DNA from 2 places in the Brevibacillus sp. AG genome. Region 1 is predicted to be linked to the other one. Evidence: a T-box and tRNA genes for the amino acid it is inferred to sense, from the RefSeq annotation. Region 1 holds a T-box; the other holds one or more tRNA genes.
The links. A T-box is a leader RNA that pairs with one kind of tRNA and senses whether it is charged. The one in region 1 lies ahead of serS (serine--tRNA ligase), so its partner is inferred to be a tRNA-Ser.
Positions count from the first base shown of each region.

Region 2: it encodes a tRNA-Ser, which carries the amino acid that the T-box ahead of serS (serine--tRNA ligase) is inferred to sense. The anticodon was not compared.

Region 1 covers NZ_JAQMYO010000015.1:1,321-11,437, reverse strand. Annotated here, with positions in the region: gene POF51_RS27930 (ABC transporter substrate-binding protein) at 1-432, opposite strand, end outside; gene aceA (isocitrate lyase) at 625-1,914, opposite strand; gene aceB (malate synthase A) at 1,941-3,548, opposite strand; gene serS (serine--tRNA ligase) at 3,969-5,249, opposite strand; T-box leader at 5,303-5,528, opposite strand; gene pdxT (pyridoxal 5'-phosphate synthase glutaminase subunit PdxT) at 5,657-6,232, opposite strand; gene pdxS (pyridoxal 5'-phosphate synthase lyase subunit PdxS) at 6,243-7,127, opposite strand; gene POF51_RS27900 (D-alanyl-D-alanine carboxypeptidase family protein) at 7,233-8,549, opposite strand; gene guaB (IMP dehydrogenase) at 8,737-10,117, opposite strand, start outside.
Region 2 covers NZ_JAQMYO010000002.1:218,404-228,520, reverse strand. Annotated here, with positions in the region: gene rarD (EamA family transporter RarD) at 1-605, opposite strand, end outside; gene POF51_RS06035 (EamA family transporter) at 895-1,803, shown strand; gene POF51_RS06030 (DinB family protein) at 1,951-2,415, shown strand; gene POF51_RS06025 (glyoxalase superfamily protein) at 2,412-2,780, shown strand; tRNA gene POF51_RS06020 (tRNA-His) at 2,861-2,936, opposite strand; tRNA gene POF51_RS06015 (tRNA-Leu) at 2,954-3,040, opposite strand; tRNA gene POF51_RS06010 (tRNA-Val) at 3,050-3,125, opposite strand; tRNA gene POF51_RS06005 (tRNA-Glu) at 3,213-3,286, opposite strand; tRNA gene POF51_RS06000 (tRNA-Ser) at 3,295-3,387, opposite strand; gene thiM (hydroxyethylthiazole kinase) at 4,274-5,083, opposite strand; gene POF51_RS05985 (hypothetical protein) at 5,049-5,591, opposite strand; gene POF51_RS05980 (RtcB family protein) at 5,875-7,311, opposite strand; gene POF51_RS05975 (helix-turn-helix transcriptional regulator) at 7,495-8,790, shown strand; gene POF51_RS05970 (WYL domain-containing protein) at 8,777-9,586, shown strand; gene POF51_RS05965 (N-acetylmuramoyl-L-alanine amidase) at 9,689-10,117, shown strand, end outside.

The sequences.
Region 1 (10,117 bases):
ATGTCCTTCATCATCTTTTGCCCAGTCGGGAATGTCGTTCCAGTAAGAGGTTTTGTAAGGCAGCGTCAGCCCTTTTTGCTTGGCTAACGGTCCAAAAGCGATGCCTACGTCGCCGATATCTGCTGTGGCGTCTTCTTTTTCTGCTTCAAATTTAGCCAATTCTTCTGCGCTCGACATGTCCGTGTCCGTATGCTTCAAGCCGTATTCCTTTGCGAGATTGCCCCAAGTCTCTCCCCAGTTTGCCCACGTGTCCGGCATACCCACGGAGTTGACTTCTCCCTCCTGCTTTGCTTTTTCCACGATTTGATCCAGGGTCAATTGCGACGTATCCAGAGAAGTGCCTGATTTCGTCTCGGTGGCACATCCCGCAAGCAGAAAAACGGATGTCATGACAACAACGGTTCGTTTCCAGCTTAACTGGTTCCCTCTCATCTTTAAGGCCCCTTTTCGTTTTTATTTGTGTTTGATTCCTTTGTTTTTTCTAAGCTAATCGTAAACAACAAAAATGAAACTGATATAAATGCGTTGTTAAAAAGCTATTAAGACTCTATGAAAAATAGACGTGAACGCAAAAAGTGGCCCTCTGAATACCAGAGAACCACCGTAGTCCTTCGTTTTTCCTATTTAATTATGGGCGAATTGCTCCTCTTCCGTCGACCCGCTAAGCGCAGTCGTAGAGGAATTGCCGCCAGAGATAATCTGCGCGACCTCATCGAAATACCCGGTACCAACTTCACGCTGATGACGAGTTGCCGTATAGCCATGTACTTCGCTGGCAAACTCAGCCTGCTGCAATTCAGAGTAGGCAGCCATTCCGCGGTCACGATAGCCGCGCGCCAGTTCAAACATGCTGTAATTCAGGGAGTGGAAGCCAGCAAGCGTGACAAATTGGAACTTGTAGCCCATCTCGCCGATCTCTTCCTGGAAGCGAGCGATGGTCTGTTCATCCAGCTTCTTTTTCCAGTTGAAAGAAGGAGAGCAATTGTACGCTAACAGCTTGCCCGGGTATTTGGCATGGATCGCTTCTGCAAAACGGCGTGCTTCCTCCAAATTCGGCTCAGAAGTCTCGCACCAGATCAAATCTGCATAAGGAGCGTACGCCAGTCCACGGGCAATCGCTGCATCCAATCCGCCGCGTAGACGGAAGAAGCCCTCTGCTGTTCGTTCACCCGTCAGGAATGGTTTATCCTGCTCGTCGATGTCGCTGGTAATCAGGAAAGCGCCATTTGCATCGGTACGTGCCACGATAATCGTTGGAACCCCCATTACATCTGCCGCAAATCGTGCGGAAATCAGGTTACGGACGGCTGCTTGCGTCGGAATCAGTACCTTCCCACCCATATGGCCGCATTTTTTCTCGGAAGCCAGCTGGTCTTCAAAATGCACCCCCGCTGCGCCCGCTTCAATCATACCCTTCATCAATTCGAAGACGTTCAGTGGCCCACCAAAGCCCGCTTCTGCATCTGCTACGATCGGAGCAAACCAATTCGTCTCGGTACCCCCTTCTGATTGATCGATCTGATCAGCCCGTTGCAATGCCTGATTAATTCTTTTTACGACTTGGGGAACACTGTTTGCCGGGTAGAGGCTTTGATCAGGATACATCTGACCAGACAGATTGGCATCGGCCGCTACCTGCCAGCCACTCAAATAAATCGCTTTTAATCCTGCCTTTACCTGCTGAATCGCTTGATTCCCGGTCAAAGCCCCCAACGCTTTAATATGGTGCTCGGTATGCAAGAGGCTCCACAGACGCTCTGCCCCTAGACGAGCCAGTGTATGTTCGATTTGTACGGAACCGCGCAGACGAACGACATCTTCTGCCGTATATGGACGTGTAATTCCTTCAAAACGCTCGCCTTGCCAGCTTTGCTCCACCTGTTGAATTGCTTCTTGCTTGTTTGCTTTCGTCATTTTCATTTCCCCCACTCTTTTTATTTTTACAAATAGCGATAACCCGGTACAGTTAGGAAGTCTTCGAAATCTTCTGTCGTTACCAATTGCAAGAACAGATCACCAGCAATCGGATACTTGCTGTTGTCGTACCTCTCTTGACCGATTGCTTGCTTGATCGCTTGCAGCTCCTCACTCAACCATTGCTTCACCAAACCTTCCGTCACCTTTCTACCATCCTGCAAGACTCCGTGACGATGACGCATCCATTGCCAGACTTGTGCCCGCGAAATTTCTGCTGTAGCCGCATCCTCCATCAGATTGTTGATCGGTACAGCCCCAGAGCCTCGCAACCAAGCCTCGATGTACTGTATGCCTACGCTTATGTTCGTACGGACACCCGCTTCTGTAATCGTGCCCTCTGGAACTGCCAGCAGTTTCTTAGCGGATACATCCACATCTTCACGTTTGTACCAGATTTGGTTCGGCTCTCTCATCAAGCGATCGAACACTTCCATAGCTACCGGCACTAGCCCTGGGTGAGCAACCCACGTCCCATCATGTCCATCGTACGCTTCCCGCTCTTTGTCAGCGCGCACTTTGGCGATGGCTTCTGCATTTTGTACCGGGTCATTTTTCACCGGAATTTGTGCAGCCATTCCGCCAATGCAAGGCGCCATCCGTTTATGGCAAGTCTTCACGGCCAGCGTGGTGTATGCTTTCATGAACGGAACTGTCATGGTTACTTGGGCACGATCCGGTGTAATGACATCAGGCTGATTCCGCAGCTTTTTGATATAGCTGAAAATGTAATCCCAACGTCCGCAATTCAGTCCTGCACTATGCTCGCGCAGCTCGTACAGAATCTCATCCATCTCAAAAGCTGCAAGAATCGTCTCGATCAATACTGTCGCGCAAATCGTGCCGCGTGGAATATTTAATTCATCCTGCGCGAAAAGGAAGACGTCGTTCCAGAGGCGAGCCTCCAGATGGCTCTCCAGTTTCGGTAAGTAGAAATACGGTGCTGTCTGATTCGCGATAAGAGCGTCTACGTTGTGATAAAAGTAAAGTCCGAAGTCAAGCAGGCTGCCGGAGATCGGTTTTCGATCGAGGAGAATGTGCTTTTCTTCAAGATGCCAGCCACGAGGACGCACGATCAAAACCGCTGTCTTTTCATTGAGGGTGTATGATTTGCCTTCCGGACTGATGTAAGAGATATTGCGGCGTACCGCATCCTTCATGTTGATTTGGCCTTGGATGGTGTTCTCCCATGTCGGTGAGTTGGCGTCCTCAAAATCAGCCATGAAAAGCCGAGCACCCGAGTTCAGTGCATTGATGACCATTTTCCGATCACCCGAAGGTCCCGTAATCTCCACCCGTCTGTCCTGCAAATCTTTGGGCAATGGAGCAACAGTCCAATCTCCTTTACGAATATCCGCTGTTTCCTGTAGAAAATCGGGTAGTTGACCTGCATCGATCTGCAATTGACGCTCCACGCGTTTAGCCAACAATTGTTGTCGTCTATCGCCAAACCTTTGCTCCAGCTTCATCACGAATTGAATCGCTTCTGGTGTCAGGATATCTTGATAACCGGGGTGCATTTCACCGGAAATCTGCACCTCCAGTGGATATGGATTCGTTGGTACGGTAGTCAAAACAGCTCCTCCTCCCTTACTCCAAAGTTATTATGATACAGATTGATAAAATGTTTTTTATTATATAACAGCAAGAGCAAAAAAAATGTCCTTACTCCTGATACCCGCTGCCACTGCAATGGCTGCAGCATACATGACCATCTCCCAAGCAATTGTGGCAAGCCGCTCCGTTGGCATCATGACCAACGCCTCCACATTTTGGGCAATTTTGTTCTCCGTTTCCTTCACATCGATAGCAGTCCATTCTCCATTCCTCCATTTCTGTATTAAAACAATATTCTTAAAATTTGTTTTTATTATATAACAGAGATTAGTACAGTGCAACACGTTTTTTAAAAAATTCCACCTGTATTAGTACACAATATAAAACAGCCCTTGACCCGTTATGGATCAAGAGCTGCTTTCCTTATCTCTTGCTTATTACTTCGGTGCGATCTTGTCTACTCCGCCCATGTACGGTCGAAGAACTTCTGGAATCACGATGGCTCCATCTGCCTCTTGGTAGTTCTCCAAGATCGCTGCTACTGTACGTCCAATCGCCAAACCAGAACCATTCAATGTATGCACAAATTCCGGCTTCGATTTTGTATCGCGACGGAAACGGATATTGGCGCGGCGCGCTTGGAAATCTTCAAAGTTCGAGCAAGACGAGATTTCACGGTATGTGCCACCGCTTGGAATCCAAACTTCCAGGTCGAATTTCTTCGCAGCCGTAAATCCTAGATCGCCTGTGCACATGCTCAAGACACGGTATGGCAGTCCAAGCAGTTGAAGCACCTTTTCAGCGTTTTTCACCAGTTTGTCGAGTTCGTCATAAGACTCTTCTGGTTTCACGAATTTCACCAGCTCAACTTTGTTGAATTGATGCTGACGAATCAACCCACGCGTATCACGGCCAGCAGAACCCGCTTCCGAACGGAAACATGCGCTAAAAGCAGTGTAGTAGCGAGGGAGATCTGCTCCATCCATGATTTCATCACGATGCATATTGGTGACTGGCACCTCTGCAGTTGGAATCAGGAAGTAATCTGGTCCCTCGATTTTAAATGCATCCTCTTCGAACTTAGGTAATTGACCCGTTCCCGTCATGCTCGTGCGGTTGACGATAAACGGTGGGATCACTTCTTCATAGCCATGCTCATTCGAGTGCAGATCCATCATGAAGTTCATCAGTGCGCGCTCCAGACGTGCGCCCAAGCCTTTATAGAAAACAAAACGGCTTCCTGTTACTTTTGCCGCCGTTTCAAAATCGAGGATGCCTGCTTGGCTAGCCAGCTCCCAGTGAGGCTTAATCTCGAAGTCAAATGCACGTGGCTCTCCCCATGTCCAGGCAATCACGTTATCGTCTTCTGTCGTCCCGATCGGCGTGCTTTCGTGCGGCAGGTTCGGGAGGCTCAGCAAAATGAACTCCAACTGCTCATCCAGTTGGCGCAGCTCTTCATCCAAAGCTTTGATGCGTTCATTTACTTCTTTCATTTCAGCGATCAGATGGTCTGCATTTTCCTTATTGCGTTTCATAACCGCTACTTGCTCGGATACCGTGTTACGCTTATTTTTCAGCGCTTCTGCTTCTTGGATGATTTGGCGACGCTTTTCATCTACTTCTACGAATTGATCCAACGCAGAAATATCTTCATTGCGGTAAGCCAAACGGCGTTTTACTTCTTCCAAATCCTGGCGTAATACTTTTACGTCCAACATGTGTAAATCCCTCCGAATCGTATTGAAAAAAAACAAAAAACACCCGTCCCCTGGTAAGGGACGAGTGTTGTATACCCGCGTTGCCACCCTCGTTGACACATGCAGCAATCCTTCATGCATATGCCCACTCTTCCGTCATAACGGGACGGTTCCGGGCAAAGTTGTTGTTCCTTTGCCACTCCGAGATGGATTCTTTCACATAACCGGATCGGTTTGCACCTACCACCGACTCTCTAGGCCTGGCTCTTGTGAAGTACTTGTTCTCATCATCGCATTCTCATTCATGAATACTATTATTGTTAACTGTACTACAGGTTCTATACGTATGTAAAGAGCAGCCCACCTCGATCTTTTCAGAAAAAAAGAAGATCGGCGCCTTTTTGACGGCCGATCTTCCGGTATGACAGCTAGCTTCTGTATTCCTTGACCATGTCGAGAAAGTATTTGTGCAGTCTTGTATCTTCGGTCAATTCTGGGTGAAAGGCTGCTGCCAAATAGTGACCGCTTCGGGCGACAACAATCTTGTCTTCGTGCTTGGCCAAGACTTGACCGTTCTCTCCTACTTCCATGATATACGGTGCCCGGATGAACACTGCCGGGTAATCTGCCGCCACACCCGCAACAGGCATCAAGACTTCAAAGCTCTCCTTTTGGCGACCAAAAGCATTCCGCTCGACTTTGATGTCCATCAACCCTAGATGGCAATCGTCTTGTCCTTGAATCTGTTTTGCCAGAAGGATCGATCCTGCGCAAGTTCCGAAGATCGGCTTGTTCGCCTTACCGAACTCTTGAACCGCCTCCATGAATCCGTACTTGTGCATCAGCTTGCTAATCGTGGTGCTCTCTCCGCCGGGAATGACCAGCCCGTCGAGGTCATCCAGTTCTTCTACTTTTTTGACCGGGACGGCTGTGGCACCAACCTCTTCTAGCAGTCGCACATGTTCTGCTACAGCTCCTTGTAGAGCGAGTACGCCGATTTTCATGCTACTCACCTTACCAGCCGCGCTCTTGCATGCGATCAGCTTCACGAATTTTGGAGATTTCGATACCTGGCATTGCCGTCCCCAAGCCTTTGGATACGCGAGCAATCAGTTCGTAATCCGTGTAGTGGGTGGTCGCTTCCACAATCGCGCGAGCAAACTTCTCTGGATTCTCTGATTTAAAGATACCAGATCCAACAAACACGCCATCGGAGCCCAATTGCATCATCAGGGCAGCATCTGCTGGTGTTGCTACTCCGCCTGCTGCGAAGTTTACGACTGGCAGCTTACCTGTTTTGTGTACCGCTTCAAGAAGTTCGTATGGAGCACCCAGGTTTTTGGCTTCCGCCATCAGTTCATCGTAGGACATGGCTTGCACTTTGCGGATTTGGGACATCATCGTACGCATATGACGAACAGCCTCTACAATGTTTCCGGTTCCTGGCTCACCTTTTGTGCGGATCATGGATGCACCTTCTCCGATACGACGGAGAGCTTCACCCAGATCACGGGCGCCACATACAAACGGTACAGTGAACTCTTTTTTATTGATATGGTACAAGTCATCTGCCGGAGTGAGTACTTCACTCTCATCGAGATAATCTACACCCAGAGACTCAAGAACACGCGCTTCAACAAAATGACCGATACGAGCTTTTGCCATAACAGGGATCGAAACAGCATTCAGTACTTCCTCTACAATGCTAAGGTCCGCCATACGCGCAACTCCACCAGCTGCACGAATGTCAGACGGTACACGCTCCAAAGCCATTACAGCAACAGCACCCGCTGCTTCTGCAATTTTTGCTTGTTCAGCATTTACGACGTCCATAATAACGCCGCCTTTTTGCATTTCAGCCATACCTCTTTTTACGCGGGATGTTCCTACTTGTACCATGTCATTACCCCCTACATCATGAGTCAGAACCGAAACTGTTATGTGGTGTTATGGTTCCTGTTACCGTCATTGTAAACGATAGATGTAGGGGAAAACAACAATTATTTAATTTCCTGTCCCACTGCTAAACAAATTGCTGAAAAACTCTATGATGCTGCGGAAGAACAGACGAATCCAGCTGGCTTCCTCTACTGCCTGTCCTGCTACTACATCAACACCTGCTTTTGTCGCGTCTTCAGGCTGCAAATAATCCGTATCCTTCATGCCTTCTTCTTTCAATACGATCTTACCGACAACCTGTCCTTGCGTAATTGGCGCGGTCAGATCCTGGAAGGTAACAGTTGGTGTGAATTTTGCTTCGGTACCGATCTTTGTAATCATATTTACTTCGCTACCTGTAACGGCTGGAACTGTTACCTCTACACCGTTTTTCACAGGGGCTATTTCAAACCCTTTAACTGGTACATTCTTGTCCATTTGTTTCGTCAGTTTGTAATTGCTAAAACCGTAGTCAAACAGTTTTCTGGTCTCCGCGAAACGCTTTGTATTGCTATCTGTATTCATTACTACACTAATCAAACGCATGTTGTCACGAACAGCCGTCCCTGTAAAGCAATAGCCCGCTGCAAGTGTATGCCCTGTTTTCAATCCGTCTACGCCCGGATAGTAGCTAATCAGACCAGGCAGCATCCAGTTGAAGCTTTTCTTGCTCCACTCTTGTGGGGTACCTGTTCGGAATGTGAAGTTTGTTTTTTTGGAAACTTCCAATGCCTCAGGGAAATCACGGATCAGAGCACGTGCGAGGATAGCCGAATCACGTGCGGACATCAAATTTTCTACTTGATCGGTTTTCACTGAATACGGGCCCAACTCATTAGCTGGCAAACCTGTAGAAGTGACAAACATCGTATTTTTCATACCAAGCTCTACTGCTTTTTTGTTCATCATTTCAACAAAGGCAGCTTCACTGCCTGCGACCTTCTCTGCCAAAAGTACGGTTGCGTCGTTAGCAGAAACGATTGTCATCGCTTCTGACAATTGTTTAACTGTAAATGATTCACCTAAATTCAGGTACACACCAGACGAATCTGAAATTTTCGCGATATAAAAAGCATACTCACTTACCGGGACAACATCATCCCAGTTAATTTTCTTTTGTTTGACGGCTTCTTGAACCAGGTATTCAGACATAATTTTACTCATGCTAGCTACCGGAAGTGCTACGTCAGGATCTTTACTATAGATAACCCTTCCCGTCGATGCCTCAACAAGAATGGCAGACTTCGCTTCCAGTTGTAAATTCGCTTGAGATGCTACAGGGGCAGCTTCCACCTTTGAAACCATTCCTCCCATTGCTGTAGCAAAAACAGCGACCGAAAGGAACAGACCTGTCAATCGCTTTGTCCATGTCTTTCGCTTCATGTAATCTCTCACTCTCCTATTTCTATCGATTTCATTTTTCATGAAACAAGCACACAATTGTAAGTGTACCATAGGTTGTAGGGAGGCTTGAAGCGAGATTCCTCCCATTTCCACATGTTAGTAGCTAGTAAAAATCCCCTCTCTTATTAAAAGAAAGGGGATTTAGGTCTTCCGTACTATTTTTCGCTTAGGAAATCGAGTAGTTAGGTGATTCTTTTGTAATTTGAACATCGTGTGGGTGGCTCTCACGCAAGCCAGCGCCGGTAATGCGAACGAACTGGGAGTTTTGAATCAAATCTTCAATGGTCTTCGCCCCGCAGTATCCCATACCTGCACGCAGTCCACCAATCAACTGATACGTAACATCTGCCAATGGGCCTTTGTAAGGAACACGGCCTTCGATCCCTTCCGGAACGAGCTTTTGTGCGTTCTCTTGGAAGTAACGGTCCTTACTGCCGGCTTTCATCGCGCCGATCGATCCCATTCCGCGATATACCTTGAAACGACGACCTTGGAAAATCTCGAATTCGCCCGGGCTTTCTTCTGTACCGGCGAACAGACTGCCGATCATGATCACAGAAGCACCTGCACCAATTGCTTTTGGCAAATCACCGGAGTATTTAATGCCGCCGTCGGCAATAATTGGAATATTGTACTCTCGCGCTACTTGTGCACAATCGTGGATCGCTGTAATTTGAGGAACGCCGATACCTGCTACGACACGAGTTGTACAAATGGAACCAGGACCGATACCAACCTTCACCACAGATGCGCCAGCTTCGATCAGATCGCGAGTAGCTTGTCCAGTTGCCACGTTTCCTGCGACGATTGTGAGCGTTGGGTATTCTTTGCGAACTGCTCTTACCGTTTCAATTACGCCTTTAGAATGCCCATGAGCCGTATCAATCACCAGTACGTCCACGCCAGCTTGTACAAGTGCTGCTGTACGCTCAAACGTGTCTGCAGATACCCCAACAGCAGCACCACACAGCAAGCGGCCTTGTGTATCTTTTGCTGCATTCGGGTATTGAATTGCCTTTTCAATATCTTTAATCGTAATGAGTCCACGCAGGATGTTGTTATCATCCACCAACGGGAGCTTTTCGATCTTATGTTGTTGCAAAATCAATTCTGCCTGTTGCAGTGTAGTACCGACAGGAGCCGTCACCAGGTTTTCCTTGGTCATAACCTCTTTGATCTTGATGGAGAAGTCATGTACAAAGCGCAGATCGCGGTTGGTGAGAATTCCGATCAGTTTTTGATTCTCATCCACAATCGGAACACCGGAGATACGATATTTACCCATGAGAGCATTTGCTTCTTCGACGGTGTGTTCTTGGGACAAAGAGAATGGGTTGGTAATAACGCCACTTTCAGAGCGTTTTACACGATCTACTTCGCTTGCTTGTTGCTCGATGGACATATTTTTATGGACAATCCCGATACCACCTTGGCGAGCCATGGCGATTGCAAGTCCAGACTCCGTTACGGTGTCCATCCCAGCACTGATCAGAGGAATATTCAGCTTCACATTCTCACTCAATCGTACTCGTAGATCAACATCCCTT
Region 2 (10,117 bases), on a different contig from region 1:
GATGTCATCGTCGCCGTCCCATTGACCTGTAGCATCAACAGATAACCGAAAGCAATAGGGGCCACAAACAACGTCTCCCACGCCAGTCCGATCATCGCCTCCATTCGGACGAGCTTTTTCGCCAAGCTGTAAAAAGCAAAGGTCAGGGCAAGTGATAGAGAGACCCAAGGAATCTCACCGTACTGGAAGGTGATGAACATGACTCCGAAAGCCGCGAGTATAAGCGCGAGCCATTGCCCAGTATGCATTTTTTCTTTTAAGAAAATGACTCCCAGCAGTACGGTGATGAGAGGATTCATGTAATAGCCAAGACTCGTCTGCATGACTTGATCGTTATTCACTGCCCAGATAAAAATGAGCCAGTTTGCGCTGATTAGCAGTGAACATATCGCTAATGCTCCGAACATTTTAAAACCAGTAACCGCTCCCCACATACTGCGCCAGCGTTTCGTTACCTGAATAATGATTGCGACAAAAATAACCGACCAGACGATTCGATGAGCGAGTATCTCCCATGCCCCCATTGCCTGAAACAGCTTCCAATAGAGCGGGAGTAACCCCCACGCCAAATACGCCATAATTGCGTAAATAATCCCCTGTCTCATCCTTGCTCCTCCATGTTGTTTTGCCTTCTCTTTGTCTATAGACGACTTTTTGAACTTCTTCTCTATGGAGTAGTGTAACGGAAATATGAAAAAACAGCTATGTATTCTCACGCAGAATAAGGAGTCCCCTACACTTTCATTCGTTACCATATTACCAATGCATGCAGCTAGCTAATTACCTTAGTAGCATGGTAAAGGATGGACAAAAATTTTATTGTACCACTTTTAGACCTGTAGTACAATAGTCATTATTCTTCCGAGTTTAGTCATACGAAAGGAACTTTTACTTATGACATACTGGCGATCTATCTTTTTAGTTTTACTCGGCGCGTGCAGCTACGGTGTCCTCTCGATCTTCATGAAGCATGCTTTTCAACTCGGCTTTACGCCATTTGAAATGAGCGGAAGCCAATTGATTTTTGGCGGCCTGATTATGACGCTCATGGCCCTCTTTTTCTCCAAGCAACGGTTTTCGTTCAAGTATATGTTGCTTTTGGCACCAGCCAGCCTCATGATGGCCTCAACCAGTCTTTTTTACCATCAGGCTGTTAGCCGGGTCTCTGCTTCGCTCGCAATCGTTCTCCTCTTTCAGTTTACCTGGATCGGGGTCTTGCTTGAGGCGATTGTGGATCGCAAATGGCCGACGGCTGAAAAATGGGTGTCTCTGGTTATGCTTGGAGCAGGGACGGTTCTTGCAAGCGGACTTGGCGAAAGCGGCATTCAGAGTGTAGACATGGTCGGACTGATCTTCGGTCTGATGTCTGGCGCGACCTTTGCCCTGGTTATTTTCTTCAGCGGGCGAATTCTCCCTGGAATGGATCCATACTTGCGAAGCGCGATTTCGATTGGTATCGCTGCCCTGATGCTCTCGATCATTTATCCACCGACTTTCCTGATAAATGGTCAGCTTCTGCAAGGTTTGCTGCCGCTCGGTCTTTTGGTTGCGATCTTCGGTTCGGTCATCCCGATCTTCTGTTTGGCTGTTGGTGTGCCACGGATCGGTAATGGACTGGCTACCATTTTAAGTGCAGTGGAGCTGCCCACAGTCGTACTCTTGTCGAGTTTCGTGCTTCAAGAGACTGTCTCTCTCCCTCAATGGGGTGGCGTATTTATGATCCTCGCTGCCATTTGCGTACCGCAAGTAAAATGGCGGAAACTATTCTCCCCTTCTCATGCCCTCGAGCAGGAAAGAATGTAGCGCCGTTTCCTATACACAACATACAAAAAAGCGTGCAGACGAGTTGTTCTGCACGCTTTTTTGTTAGTACTTCCCCTTCTTATAGAAGGAAGTAGATTCTCTGACTCGAATTTATTTGCGAAGACTGCCACTCAAGGGGGAAAAAGTATGGAAAAGCGGCACAAGGTGCTATTCCAGCAGCTAGAGGATTATCGACAGGAGACGTTAAAAGCTATCGATGGTTTGACGGATGAAGATGTGAACATCATTCCCGATGGTTTCTCCAACAATATCTTGTGGAATCTGGGGCACATCTATCTCGATCAGTATTTATGGATCGCTCACCTTACAAAAGAAACGATCCCAATCCCCCCTGGCTTCAACGAATGGTTTAACTTCGGTACAAAACCTGCTGACTGGGATACACCACCACCGAAACTCGAAGTACTCGTCTCCTTATTACAAGAACAACCTCAGACGATACAAGCTACTTACAAGGATCGATTAGAAGAAGAGTTTCCCGCAACTGAATCCGGCATGCATACGATTGCACAAGTGCTTGTCCGAACGATCTTTCACGAAGGGGTGCACCTCGCCTCCCTCAATACAATCCGGAGGTTTCTGGGCAAATGAATCAGATCATAACGCCTATTTTTCGCATGTTTGACGTTGAGAAGGCAAGAGAATTTTATGTAGAGTTTCTAGGGTTTCAGATTGATTGGGAGCATCGTTACGAGGAGCATTTTCCTTTGTACATGCAAATTTCCTCTCCATCGTGCACGATTCATCTATCTGAGCATCACGGGGATGCTTGTCCTGGCTCAGCGATTCGCGTACAGGTAGAGGACATTGAACTTTTTCATCAGTCACTGTTGCGTCAAGGATACAAGTACGCTTGTCCCGGTTTAGAGGAGACGCCGTGGGGAACACGCGAAGTGAGCGTGACCGATCCTTTTGGCAATCGCCTTCACTTTTATCAGCCTGTTGCTCATTCGTAGACAGATACAAAGAAAGCCCAGCCGGAGTTCCTCTACAGGAGCCACCGCTGGGCTGTTTCATTTTACATTTTGAACATATATGGGGCGATCGATGGGACTTGAACCCACGAGTGCCGGAGCCACAATCCGGTGCGTTAACCCCTTCGCCACGACCGCCATGTATAGGGTTTGCTTGGTGCGGTCGAGAGGACTTGAACCTCCACGGTGTTGCCACCACTAGAACCTGAATCTAGCGCGTCTGCCAATTCCGCCACGACCGCATATAAAAATGGTGGAGGCTGACGGGATCGAACCGCCGACCCTCTGCTTGTAAGGCAGATGCTCTCCCAGCTGAGCTAAGCCTCCAGATAACCCCACAAAGTGACGCCAATACAATGAAGCATATTCCGAGTACTTTGCGGGGGCCCCGGATTACTATACGGGATGTTTAAGTGACCCGTAGGGGATTCGAACCCCTGTATGACAGCGTGAAAGGCTGCTGTGTTAAACCGCTTCACCAACGGGCCATGTATGATGGCGGATGGAGTGGGATTTGAACCCACGAGACGGTTCGACACCGCCTACACGATTTCCAATCGTGCTCCTTCGGCCGCTCGGACATCCATCCATCGAGCCTGCAAGCGTTCGCTTCGGCAAGAATTAATCTATCATATTCCCAATATGATTTCAAGTGATATTTTGAAAGTTTATCCCTTGGTAGACCTCCGTGTAATTCATATCAGGCGAATATCTATCGAAACGAAAAAAGGGAGATTGCCTAAAGCAAGTTCACTTTCTGTTCAATATGATACAAGTAGTATCCCTTTACAAGACGGAGTGATGCCAGTTGTCAAAAAGAAAACGCCGATCAGTAGGCTTACCCTGTTTGTACGGAAACTGGTGTGGGCCTGGATGCTCCGGGCCGGATGCGCCGATTGATGACGTCGACAGATGCTGCAAGAGGCATGATGATTGCTATCGAAAGCACGGCTATTTTTCTTGTCATTGCGATCAGGAGCTCGTACGCTGCCTTCGAAATAAAGTAAATAACTCAACGGAAAAAGGGAGAATGGCCGGTCTCATCTCGAATTTTTTCTCTCGAACAGGGTGCTTTCCCAGCAACCCCCGCTAGTCTTTTCTGAATCGTTCTCCTTGTCAGTTTTCATACGAAAATTGGTAACAACTTGGACATGAATCAGACATAATTCCCTTGTTTTTCCTTGTATTTTTTTGGTACTCTATTGAATGTCCAAGGAGGGTACGCAGCGTGGAATTGCACATACGAACAGACGCCAGTGTGGCGCTGACGTTAAAGAGAGAAATTATTTGTCATGGTATTTCCCGTTTTTATGTCCGTCCATACGATGATGATCAAGTAGAATTTATATTCCTAGCACTATCCGAGCACCAGAAGAAGCTGCTGTCTTATTCACTACGAAATTACAGCTACTGTCTAACATATCTAGCTTAATCGTTCTACGGCCATTTTTCTCCCCTTTTTTAAAGGGGAATTTTTATTCTCTTTTTTCGATATACCCAAAACGGCGAACATCGTCTGCGGTCACGTTATGCAAGGCATTCAAAAATTCGACTTGGAAACTGCCTGGACCTACTCCTGCTGCTTTCTCTGCTGCCAGCTGCGCAGCAACACCGTAGCATACCAATGCAGCAGCTCCTGCGATCAGCTTGTCATTTGCAATGGCTGCAAACGCTCCCATAACAGACGTTAACAAACAGCCAGTTCCGGTCACCTTCGTTAAGATGGGATGACCATTCCGGATCGAGTAAGTCGTTTCTCCATCCGAAATCACATCGACCTTGCCTGTAATCGCAACGATTGTCTTGAGCTTTTTCGCTGCTGCTCTCGCTAGGTCCTCGACATCTCCGCCCGCTTCCTTCGCATCTACACCTTTAATCTCCCAGCGCTCCCCGATGACATTGGCAATCTCGGCAGCATTTCCTCTTATGAGGGTAAGGTCGAGTTCCTGCGCAAGATGTTGACTTGTCTCGGTTCGGTACGATGTTGCTCCCGCTCCCACTGGATCAAACAAAACAGGCACGCCATGCTGATTCGCCGATTTTCCTGCGATCAGCATCGCTTCGATCTCATGCTCATTCAATGTCCCTATATTTAATACAAGGGCTCCTGCGATTTTTGCCATGTCTGCCACCTCTTGCTTGGCGTACGCCATGACAGGTGATGCACCAAGGGCTAACAAGCCGTTCGCTGTAAAGTTCGTGACAACTACGTTCGTCATGTTATGTACAAGTGGATTTTCCTCGCGCACTTTAATTAGTAATTGCCCGATTGTCTCCAGAATCATGATCGTTACCCCTTTCGTCTTGAACAGCGACTCGTGGAATCATCTTGTACACCTCAATGACTTCCCCTAATATAGAATGCTCTTGCATGACGCCAATGATGATATACGAATGTTTTAAAATGGGTAATTCGCGCATATCAGCAACGATTTTCCACACCTTCCCATCCTCATCCGTCACGCTAGCACTGAAGGAGACTCTACCCGCCCCTTCTTTCAAGATGTCCACTGCATCAAGAACTCCGCATATTTTCATCCGATCATCTGGATGCATAATCCGGTTTTCCTCGACCCATTTTAGCTTCATTTCTTCTACTTTTAATGTTTTCCATCGATCAAGGAACTCCCAATCTTTGGAATGCGGAAATATATGCTTCGTTTGCTCAAGGAAGGTGTTGTACTCTCCGTGCAGCTGATCTACATAATCATCTACATCCTCAGAAATCACGCGAATCGAATCTTCTCCGCATGTACGGATGTGGTGAGCCAGGTATTTGAAGGACTCGATCATGTCAAAGTTCCCCCAGCCCCAGGCCTGTTCGCCGAAAACTCCCCCCCGGGTTCGGCATTTTAGGCAGGTGAAGTAATAGTATGTAGGCATATCTGTTCCCCTATCTCCCCTATTTTGTCTCTCTTTTGGTATCGGTTGAGGAAGCGAAGCAATTTATGTTACATTCGAACCTATTTTTTGAAACTTCTCACGCAATTTGTTCACAATTTAATTTCTATTATTTAGTGTAAGTTAAATCACAAAAGGTGGCTCCCCCTAAAACTTTTCAGGAAGCCACTCTTCATTATACTCCTTTTATGGCAATAAGAGGGTTACATTTTGCGACGACAGATGCAAGATTTGCTCCCACAACCGAATCGATGATTTGATCTACATCTTTATAGGCTTGCGGGCATTCATCAAGGATGGAAGCGAGCGAACGGTGATTCACCATGATCTCGTCTTCCTGTCCTACGCGCATTGCCTGCTCGAATTGATCGATGGTCACAAGCTCCTTCGTTGCTTTGCGGGAACGAACACGCCCTGCGCCATGGCAGATCGAATAAAAGTTTTTGGCTCCGGCGTCCGATCCGACCATGATATAGGACGATGTTCCCATAGAACCTGGGATCAAAGCTGGATGTCCCGTTTCACGGTAAGCCTTCGGATTTTGGAAATGGCCTGCTGGCAACGCCTTCGTCGCTCCTTTGCGATGAACGAGCATCGGTGTGTTGCGATGGAATTCTTTCAAGGCGTAATTATGCATCAAATCATACAGGACTGGCGTACGCATCTCGTTACCGAAAACATCGCGAAACGCCTGCTCAACAGAAAATCCGATCATATGCCGATTCGTTACCGCAAAGTTCAGCGCGGAGTACATCAAATTCAAATACTGTTGCCCTTCCTCGCTTTGAATCGGAGCATATACCAGGCTCGGCTCGGGATTATGAATCCCCCATTTGTACATGGCTTCCTTGAAGCTTTTGGTATAATCACGTCCTAGCATTGCCCCCCACGCCCGCGAACCGGAATGAATCATGATGACGACCTGACCATCGAACAGTCCCCACGCTTTCGCAATCTCCCTGTTCTCCTCCGCGATCTCGATATGCTGGATTTCAATAAAGTGGTTACCGCCCCCCAATGTTCCCAACTGGCCCCACCCGCGACTCCAAGATTTTTGCGGTATTTGCTCCAGGAAGGAATGGTCGAATTCAAATGTGTACTTTTCCACATGCGAGAAAGAACGGCTTAGCATGTCGGGCGCTTCTTCTGTATCCGGAATGTAGTTGCTAGGGAGTCCTTTTAAGCCATGCTTCACTACTTCCTCCAAGCGAATATCTGTAAAATGCGTATTTCCCCGTTCGTTTGTCGGGACGTACGCTTCGATCGCTTCAATCAATGCACGTTTTAGGCTCTTGTCTTTGAGGTCGTCTCGATGCAACGGAGTCAGATGCACACGCATTCCGCATCCAATGTCTGATCCGACGATGGAAGGCGAGACAAATCCATCGGCAAGATTCCAAACCGCTGTCGTCCCAATGCAGGTCCCAACGCCCACATGCGCATCGGGCGTATACGAAAAATAAACATTTCGCGGAATACGCAAATTATTGTCTGCCATTTGATATACGCGTTCACCGAAGCTCGCAAAGACTTCGTCATTCGCAAAAACGTGCACATCTCCATTCTCCAGCTTTACTTCACGATGGTTGTTTCCATGCAAGATTGTTTTCATCATCCATTTCTCCTGTCTCTCACAGCCTGCGCTGTTTTTCATACCCTTATTTTCCATCCGTGCATGTGGTTTGAACATGGTAAAAGTATTACGAACCTCTTTTTATCATTGACTTCTCTTCAGCCTCTTCGTAATATGAGGACTAATTTGGAAATAAATGACGAATGAATAAGGATGAATGTAATGGCACGCGAAAGCTTTGACAAAGAGCTGCAATTGCTCCGTCTCCTGTTTTTGACCGCTGGTGCCTACAATCGGCAGCAGTTAGCCGAGCGGCTCGGGATCTCCGTTCATACGCTTGATAAAACGATAAAAAAGCTGAAGGACATCCAATCGACCTTTTATCAGCATGTCGGCGATGAGGAGAAAAAAGAGTATTACGCGCAGCTTCGTTACAACTATTTTGAGGTGACGGACAATTTCTTGATGTTTTTGTATCATGCAAAATCATTGAAGGATTCGGAAGTAGAGCGACTGTCGCACATCTTGGAAAAGCTCAGACAACAGCCTCTCTCCATTAAAGACTTGCTGGATACGTTTGTGGATACAGAGCCCGATGAAAAAACGATTCGCCAGGACATGAAATACCTCGAAGAAATTGGCGTGATAAAAAATAGTAGTGAAGTCAGACCGTACGTTTATCAATTCGATGGTGAGCTACTAGACTCGCTGACGGACGACGAGCTATTAGATCTGTATGATTTCATCGACTTCATGGCCAATACACAGCTACCGGCCGTCCCTGGTTATCTCCTGCAAGAAAAAGTGAAGCGTTATCTCAAATATCGCTTGAAGATAACCGATGCATCTGCGTTTTTATACAAATATCATTTTGTCTCACGTATTCTCGATGAATATCAAGCTTTGCTACTCACGGAAGCTATTCGTCAGCGAAAAATCGTTGAATTTCACTACTACACGCCCAAACGTCGAAAGTTTTACGATTCCCAAAATACAAATCCGGCCTTCCAACGGGATTCATCCGGGCGACATCAAAAGGTGATTCCACTCCGGGTTATTTTTGATCATCAATACGGCAGATGGTACTTGCTGGCACAAGGGTGCGGCAATGGTCCGCTGCGCAAATACCGTGTGGAAGGTATGACCAAGCTCGTAACAGGCAATTCCGTTACGCCGGAAATCTTCTCTTCCTTACAAGCAAGTGCGGATGAGCGCATTGCCCATAGTTGGCTGATTGATACCGGAAAACTCGTAACCGTACGCCTTCGCTTTTTTCAGCCTCGCAACATGCCTCATTCCTTTATCCAAGAGCGAGTGGAGGCACAAGGACAATGGGGGATTGTGACAGAAGAATCACGGGAGAACTTTGTGTACGAGATAAACGTGAACAGCACGATGGAAATTACCCCGTGGATTCGCAGCTTCGGTTCAAGCGTCGAAGTACTTGAACCGCTGTTTCTTCGCAAGCAATTCCAAAAAGAATGGGAGGAGCTGCTCGCCTACTATGAATCTGTTTGATAAGATACATAATTACCAGCTAGTGACGCGGCTGGATGAAGCAGGTGTTTATCCGGTAACTTCACACGAAAAAGCGTGGCTCGCCCTGATGTTGGCGAATCCGTCTGCGGCAGAAATTTTCGAGCCCGCTACACTCGATAAGCTTCGCCGTTTGACACACATACCAGAAAGTGAATCGACCGAACAAGAACGAGTCGTGGAAAAAGCGCAAACACAGGCCAAACAACTCTGGAGTCCATTCGTGCGCACCCTGCGACGAATCATACTTGGCAAGAATCACATAAAAATAACCGCAGCCACGAACAAAGGCCCGGTTTTTCGCAATCAACGAGGGGTTCCCTACAAGCTGGAATATTCACTTGCCAAGAAGGCCTGGTACCTGATCTGGCTGAACATGTCTTCCAATCGCCTGATCACGACTCCGCTGCATCTCATTCGCTCCGTCGATGAGCTTCACATAGAAGATGTATGGTATGACAGTTTTTTACCGACCATTTCGGAACAGATCCAACAGCGCAAGCAGATGGCAAAAATTGTGATCATCCGTCGTTACAACGCTGAGCTCCAACGCATCTTGTACGCCTTCTCCTGCTTTGACAAAGAGGTCGCTTTTGATCCAGAATCGCAGGTGTATACGATCACCCTGCACTTTCTATCTGACGAACAGGAGTTTATTTTATCGCGCATTCGTTTTCTCGGCCTGCGGGTAAAAGTAGTAGAAAACGATCAACTCAAACAGCGAATGGCAGAGTCGGCAATGAACGCCTTGGCAAGATATACTGAATCTCCACTTTGATTGTCCCAAAAAATCAGGAAATCATACCCTATTCGATTTCCTGCATTTCCCTTATTATAGTTCAGGTGAGATAGTAGCTAATCCAAGTCAGAGGTAGAAATGATGAAAACAACATGTAAAAAAGCGTCTCTCATATGTGGGCTATGGCTTAGTCTGTCATGGCCGTTTATTACGGAGCCGACGCAAGCAGCAAGTGTCATCCAGGCAAAAGTGATCGCAACCTCTCTGAACGTTCGCAGTGAACCAGCCCCCAATGCTTCTGTTGTCGCTACCGTGCCATATGGAGCGGTCGTGACGATTACCGATGAAGCATACGGTTGGGCAAAAATTAGATACAATCAAAAGGTAGGCTGGGTCGCGGGATATTACTTGCAAAAAGGTGCGGTAACGAGTGCGGGTTCAGCTTCTTCCCCAGCCAATACAACCACTGTCAAAAGCAAGCAAGGCACAGTTTTGGCCGATTCGCTTCGAATGCGAAAAGGACCAAGCACGAGCCATGAGATTATCCTTTCGCTGCCCAGAGGAACCCGT